3 regions of the Aeromicrobium sp. Leaf245 genome follow, and region 3 is predicted to be linked to each of the others. Evidence: predicted binding sites of a transcription regulator. Region 3 holds the regulator's gene; each other region holds the start of a gene.
What was found. The regulator HrcA, encoded in region 3, represses chaperone genes, less so after heat shock. The targets are predictions, from matches to a motif close to TTGGCACTCGNNNNNNNCGAGTGCCAA.
Positions count from the first base shown of each region.

Region 1 (2,266 bases), 690 kb from region 3:
CGCCGGGCAGGGCCGTGGCGCGACGCGGCGCGCGGTCGGTCAGGTCGAGGCCGGCGCCCCACAGGCACGCCTCCACCAGGTCGCCGCCGTCGCTGACCCACTGCGCCTCCACGCCGGTGGGGACCAGCGCGTGCGGGATGCCCGGGAGGGTCTTCACGACCGCGCGACCGGCCAGGTGTGTCGCCACGACCGACCACGGCGGGCTCATCGCCTCGGGGTCGAACACCCGGCCACGGTCGTCGCGGCGGGCCGGGTCGAGGAACACCACCTCGTCGTCCGTCGGGTCAACGTCGGCGGCGTCGGCGCAGAGCACCTCGCCGTCGAGGTCGAGGGCGGCCAGGTTGGCGCGGGCGATGGCGGCACGCACCGGGTCGCGCTCCACGCCCCGGACCCGCAGGCCGGCGCGGGCGAGCGCGAGCAGGTCCGAGCCGATGCCGCAGCCCAGGTCGAGTGCCGCCGTGGCACCCGTGCCGGCGAGGCGTTCGGCACGCAGCCGGGCCACCGAGCCACGGGTGGCCTGCTGCAGCGCCTCGTGGGTGAAGAACATCCGCGCCGCGTCGTCGCCCAGCTTGGTGCGCGCGAGCCCGCGCAGGTGGTTCTGCGTGACGGCCGCCGCCACCAGCTCGACGTCGTGGGCGCGGCGCAGCCGCGTGCCCAGGGCGAGGTCGGACTCGACCCCGGCCCGCTGGTGCACCTCGGCCACCAGCGCCCGTCCCTCGTCGGTCTGCAGCCGCTCGAACGTCGCCAGGTCCACGCGCCCATCCAACCAGCCGCCACGAACGGCGCTCCCTCCTCGCAGGTCGGCGGACGATCGTGCGTCCGCCGACGGCGAACACCCTTTAGCACTCAGTAGGGGTGAGTGCTAGATTCGGAACTGGCACTCGGGTACCGAGACTGCCAACCGTGCACGACCCCCGCGACGGCGTGCACACCCATCACGTTCCATCCGTCATTCCACCAACGTTGAAGGGGAGGTCGACCAGTGTCGGTCACCATCAAGCCGCTCGAGGATCGTCTCGTCATCAAGGCCGTCGAGGCCGAGCAGACCACCGCATCCGGACTCGTCATCCCGGACACCGCCCAGGAGAAGCCGCAGGAGGGTGAGGTCGTGGCCGTGGGCCCCGGTCGCATCGACGACTCCGGCAACCGCGTCCCGCTCGACGTCAACGTCGGCGACAAGGTCATCTTCAGCAAGTACGGCGGAACCGAGGTCAAGTACTCGGGCGAGGAGTTCCTCATCCTCTCCGCCCGCGATGTCCTCGCCGTCGTCTCCTGACGCGTTCTGACGCACGTGGCATCCCGGCTGGCGGCGTTGCTCGTCGCTCGGCGACCGCTCCGCTCCAAGGTCGCCGTCGCGACGGCGCCTTGCCAGTCGGGCGCCACGCACGTCAGAACCGCCTGACGTCACCCGCCGGGTCTCCCGGCGCACTCTGTCCGGCACTCGCCGGGCACCCCATCTGATCCATGCGTAGGAAGGCATCACATGCCCAAGATCCTCGAGTTCGACGAGGACGCACGCCGCGCCCTCGAGCGGGGCGTCGACGCCCTCGCGAACACTGTCAAGGTCACCCTCGGCCCCAAGGGCCGCTACGTCGTGCTCGACAAGAAGTGGGGCGCCCCCACGATCACGAACGACGGTGTCACCGTCGCCCGTGAGGTCGAGCTCGACGACCCGTTCGAGAACCTCGGAGCCCAGCTGGCCAAGGAGGTCGCCACCAAGACGAACGACGTCGCCGGTGACGGCACCACCACGGCCACCGTGCTCGCCCAGGCGATGGTCCACGAGGGCCTGCGCGCCGTGGCCGCCGGCGCCAACCCGGTCGGCCTGAAGAAGGGCATCGAGGCCGCGGTCAAGGCCGTCAGCGAGAAGCTGCACGAGATCGCCCGCGACGTCGACGACATCAAGGACATGACCGACGTCGCCACCGTCTCCTCGCGCGACGCGCACATCGGCGAGCTCATTGCCGAGGCGTTCGACAAGGTCGGCAAGGACGGCGTCATCACCGTCGAGGAGTCCAACACGCTCGGCACGCAGCTCGACTTCACCGAGGGCATGCAGTTCGACAAGGGCTACCTCTCGCCGTACATGGTCACCGACACCGAGCGCATGGAGTCCGTCCTCGACGACCCCTACGTGCTCGTCAACCAGGGCAAGATCAGCTCGGTCGCCGAGCTGCTCCCGCTCCTGGAGAAGGTCATCGGCGCGGGCAAGAGCCTGTTCATCATCGCCGAGGACGTCGAGGGCGAGGCGCTCAGCACGCTGGTC
Region 1 covers NZ_OW824151.1:903,790-906,055, forward strand. Annotated here, with positions in the region: gene NBW76_RS04500 (methyltransferase domain-containing protein) at 1-754, opposite strand, end outside; gene groES (co-chaperone GroES) at 983-1,276, shown strand; gene groL (chaperonin GroEL) at 1,484-2,266, shown strand, end outside.
Region 1: a site for HrcA is predicted at 840-866, ahead of groES (co-chaperone GroES). Genes of this name have one in related genera too.

Region 2 (2,266 bases), 700 kb from region 3:
TCGCGGTCGTAGTCGGAGTCGCTGTTCTCGATCTCGGCGCGGATCTGGTTGACCCGTCCGGCGATCTGGTCCTGCGAGCCGCCACCCTCGACGATCGTGGTCTCGTCCTTGGTCGTGACGACCTTGCGGGCCGTGCCGAGCAGCGAGATGTCGGCGTTCTCGAGCTTGAGGCCGACCTCCTCGCTGATGACCTCGCCACCGGTGAGGATGGCGATGTCGGCCAGCATGGCCTTGCGGCGGTCACCGAAGCCGGGGGCCTTGATGGCGACCGACTTGAAGGTGCCGCGCATCTTGTTGACGATCAGGGTGGCCAGGGCCTCGCCCTCGACGTCCTCGGCGATGATCGCGAGCGGCTTGCCCGACTGCATGACCTTCTCGAGCACCGGGACGAAGTCCTTGACCGAGCTGATCTTGCTGTTGACGATGAGGATGTAGGGGTCCTCGAGGACCGTCTCCATGCGCTCGGGGTCGGTGACGAAGTAGCCCGACAGGTGACCCTTGTCGAAGCGCATGCCCTCGGTGAGCTCGAGGTCGAGGCCGAACGTGTTCGACTCCTCGACCGTGATGACGCCCTCCTTGCCGACCTTGTCCATGGCCTCGGCGATGATCTCGCCGACCGTGGGGTCAGCGGCCGAGATGGACGCGGTGGAGGCGATCTGCTCCTTGGTCTCGACGTCCTTGGCCATGCCCAGCAGCTGGCTGCTGATGGCCTCGACGGCGGCCTCGATGCCCTTCTTCAGGCCCATCGGGTTGGCGCCGGCGGCCACGTTGCGCAGACCCTCGCGCACGAGCGCCTGGGCCAGCACGGTGGCCGTGGTGGTGCCGTCACCGGCGACGTCGTCGGTCTTCTTGGCGACCTCCTTGACGAGCTCGGCGCCGATCTTCTCGTAGGGGTCCTCGAGCTCGATCTCCTTGGCGATGGAGACACCGTCGTTGGTGATCGTGGGCGCGCCCCACTTCTTCTCGAGCACGACGTTGCGACCCTTGGGGCCGAGCGTCACCTTGACTGCGTCGGCAAGCTGGTTCATGCCGCGCTCGAGACCGCGACGGGCCTCTTCGTTGAACGCAATGGTCTTGGCCATGTGGAACTCTCCGGTTCGACGTGGTGGGTGTGACCGGTCGGTGCCCGCGACGGACGAGCCCTGCGCCGCGGCGAACCCTTCCCGCTGCGGCCGTGACCCTCACCGGGCCGGTCTGATGTCTAGCACTCTCACTATAGGAGTGCTAACCAACGACTGGCAATCGGGTCCCGAGAGTGCCAGTCCGCCCCGCGGGACGACCGGTCAGTCCTCGTCGCCGATGACGAGGCGGGGGAGGCGGTCGCGCCAGGGCCGGCCGCGGGTCTCACCGCGAGTGGGATCGACGGCGGCCACGGGGACCGGCACGGGCAGGACCGGAGCGACAGGGTCGCCGGCCTCGTGCTCCGCGGCCTCCGCCAGCCGGTCCTTGCGGGCGATCCACAGGACCGTCGCGACGATCACCACGACCGGGATGAACGCGGGGATGGCCAGCACGGCCACCGGGTGCGTCGTCAGCACCTCTCCCGCGACCGTCGGCTCCATCCGTCGAGCCTAGACCGAGAGGAGCAGGTAGATGCCGGTGAACGTGTAGCCGACCATGAGCACGAGCATGGCGAGCTGGCCGGTGAGCCGGTGCGCACGCGGCAGCAGCGCGAGTGCCCGGTCGTGCGCCGCGACGACGGCCACGACGTGCCCGGCCACCACGAACCCGACCTTGTAGACGGCCAGCACGTCCGGGTGCTCGGACAGGAAGTACGAGACCTCCAGCCCGTTGCCGACCCCCAGGAGCTGGAGCAGGTCGATCGCCGCGGCCTGGCCGCGCTCGAGCAGGTAGGTCAGGTAGTGGGCGAAGATGTAGCCCACGACGATCGGCACCAGCGAGTGCGCCATCAGTCCGGGCAGCGCCCGGCGCTCGTGTGGCGTGACCCCGCCCGTGGCCACCGACGCCGCGACGAACGCCACGCCGACCACGACGCAGAACAGCAGCAGCACCAGTGACGTCGTGAGCGTGGAGTGCGAGCCCGACTGCCACCGCTCGGACGCCGAGAAGCTGTCGAAGGCCGTGGACCCCAGCAGCACCGCGATCGCGGCCACCAGGCCGGGCGCGACGGGCAGCAGCGGCAGAGAGCGCAACGGGTCGTGCGGGTCGAACCTGCGGTCACGCACGAGCGGGGCGAGGCGAGCCACGAAGGCGCTGTAGACGTCGAACGGGTCGGCGCGGTCGAACCAGCGCGGGCCGAACAGCA
Region 2 covers NZ_OW824151.1:893,217-895,482, reverse strand. Annotated here, with positions in the region: gene groL (chaperonin GroEL) at 1-1,082, opposite strand, end outside; gene NBW76_RS04445 (hypothetical protein) at 1,284-1,562, opposite strand; gene NBW76_RS04440 (hypothetical protein) at 1,572-2,266, opposite strand, start outside.
Region 2: a site for HrcA is predicted at 1,202-1,228, ahead of groL (chaperonin GroEL). Genes of this name have one in related genera too.

Region 3 (2,266 bases):
CGTCGGAGAGGGTGACCCGACGAGGTCGGTAGGTGAGGGTACGCGTGGTGCCCGTGACCGAGACGACCTCTCCCTCGCTCCCGATTGCTCCCACCTCGTTAGACTGGCACTTGCCCTGGGTGAGTGCCAAAGCGCCACGCCGCGTCGTCGTGCCCCGTCTGCGCGCCCCGGGGCCGTCACGACCCAGCAGGCCCGATCAGCAGAGAGGAGACCGCCGTGCCGGAGGACCGAAGACTCGCCTCTGACGACCGTCGCCTCGAGGTGCTGCGCGCCATCGTCGAGGACTACGTCGAGACCCAGGAGCCCGTGGGCTCCCGGGCGCTCGTGGAGCGGCACCAGCTCGGTGTCTCGCCGGCGACCATCCGCAACGACATGGCGGCCCTGGAGGACGAGGGCTACATCGCGCAGCCGCACACGAGCGCGGGCCGGGTGCCCACCGACAAGGGCTACCGGCTGTTCGTCGACCGGCTGTCCCAGGTGAAGGCGCTCTCGACGCCCGAGCGACGCGCCATCGAGACCTTCCTCGGGGGAGCGGTCGACGTCGACGACGTCGTGCAGCGCAGCGTCAAGGTGCTGGCCCAGCTGACCAACCAGGTCGCGATCGTGCAGTACCCGTCGCTGACCCGCTCCACCGTGCGCCACGTCGAGGTCGTCGCGCTCGAGCACGCACGCGTGCTGCTCGTGGTGATCACCAGCAGCGGCCGGGTGGAGCAGCGCGTCGTCGAGCTCGAGTCCACGCCGGGCGACGTGCTGCTGTCCGACGTGCGCTCACGCATCATGACCGCCACCATCGGGCAGCGGCTGCCCGAGGCGTCGCTGCGCCTGGCCGAGGTGATCGGCACGTTCGCCGAGACCGACCGGCCTCTCGTCACGTCGGTGGTCACCACGCTCACGCACGTGTTCTCCGACGAGCGGTCCGACGAGCGCATCGCCGTCGGCGGCACCGCCAACCTGGCGCGCTTCGGCCGCGACTTCGACTCCTCGATCCGCCCCGTCCTCGAGGCGCTCGAGGAGCAGGTCGTGCTCCTGAAGCTCCTCGGCGAGGCGACCACCGACCCCACCGTGCGCATCGGCCTCGAGACCGGTAGTGAGGGACTGGCGGGCACCGCCGTCGTCTCCTCGGCGTACGGCACCCCCGAGCAGGCGCTCGCCACGTTGGGCACGCTCGGACCCACCCGCATGGACTATCCAGGAACCATGGCCGCCGTCGGCGCGGTCGCCCGCTACGTCGGGCGACAGCTGGCGGACGGCTGAACAGGACGAGGACCAATGGCACAGGACTACTACGAGCTGCTGGGCGTGTCCCGGTCGGCGACGCCCGAGGAGCTCAAGAAGGCGTACCGCCGGCTCGCGCGCCAGCTGCACCCCGACGTGAACGACGCACCCGACGCGGCCGACCGCTTCAAGGAGGTCACCACCGCCTACGAGGTGCTCTCCGACCCGCAGAAGAAGTCGGTCTACGACCGCGGCGGCAACCCGCTCGGCGGCGGGGGCGGCGCGGGCGGCTTCGCCGGCGGCGGCTTCAGCTTCGACGACATCATGGACGCGTTCTTCGGCGGCGGGGGCAACACCCGCGGGCCGCGATCGCGCGTCCAGCGCGGGCAGGACGCCCTGCTGCGCCTGCAGGTCGACCTCGCGGAGGCCGCGTTCGGCGTCACCCACGACATCAAGGTCGACACGGCGGTCGTGTGCACGCGCTGCGACGGCAGCGGGGCCGAGGATGACTCCGAGGCCGTCACCTGCGGCACGTGCCACGGGCACGGCGAGGTGCAGCACGTGCAGCGCACGCCGCTGGGCAGCGTCCGGACCGCCCGCCCGTGCCCGACCTGCCACGGCTTCGGCTCGGTCATCCCCGACCCGTGCCACGAGTGCAACGGCGACGGCCGGGTCAGGTCGCGTCGCTCGCTGACCGTCTCGATCCCTGCCGGCGTCGACCAGGGCACCCGCATCCAGCTGGCCGGCGAGGGCGAGGTCGGCCCCGGCGGAGGACCCCCCGGCGACCTCTACATCGAGGTCGAGGTGGCCCGTCACCCCGTCTTCACCCGCAAGGGCGACCAGCTGCGCTGCCAGGTCACCCTGCCGATGACCGCTGCGGCCCTCGGCACGCACGTCGACCTGCCGACGCTCGAGGCCGACCTGGCCGACCAGGACGGGCCCGACACCGTGGGCCTGGAGGTGCCGGCCGGAACGCAGTCCGGCGAGACCCTGACGCTGCGTGGCCAGGGCGTGCCGCGGCTGCGCGGCCCCGGTCGCGGCGACCTCGTGG
Region 3 covers NZ_OW824151.1:1,595,094-1,597,359, forward strand. Annotated here, with positions in the region: gene NBW76_RS07840 (hypothetical protein) at 1-94, opposite strand, end outside; gene hrcA (heat-inducible transcriptional repressor HrcA) at 217-1,254, shown strand; gene dnaJ (molecular chaperone DnaJ) at 1,270-2,266, shown strand, end outside.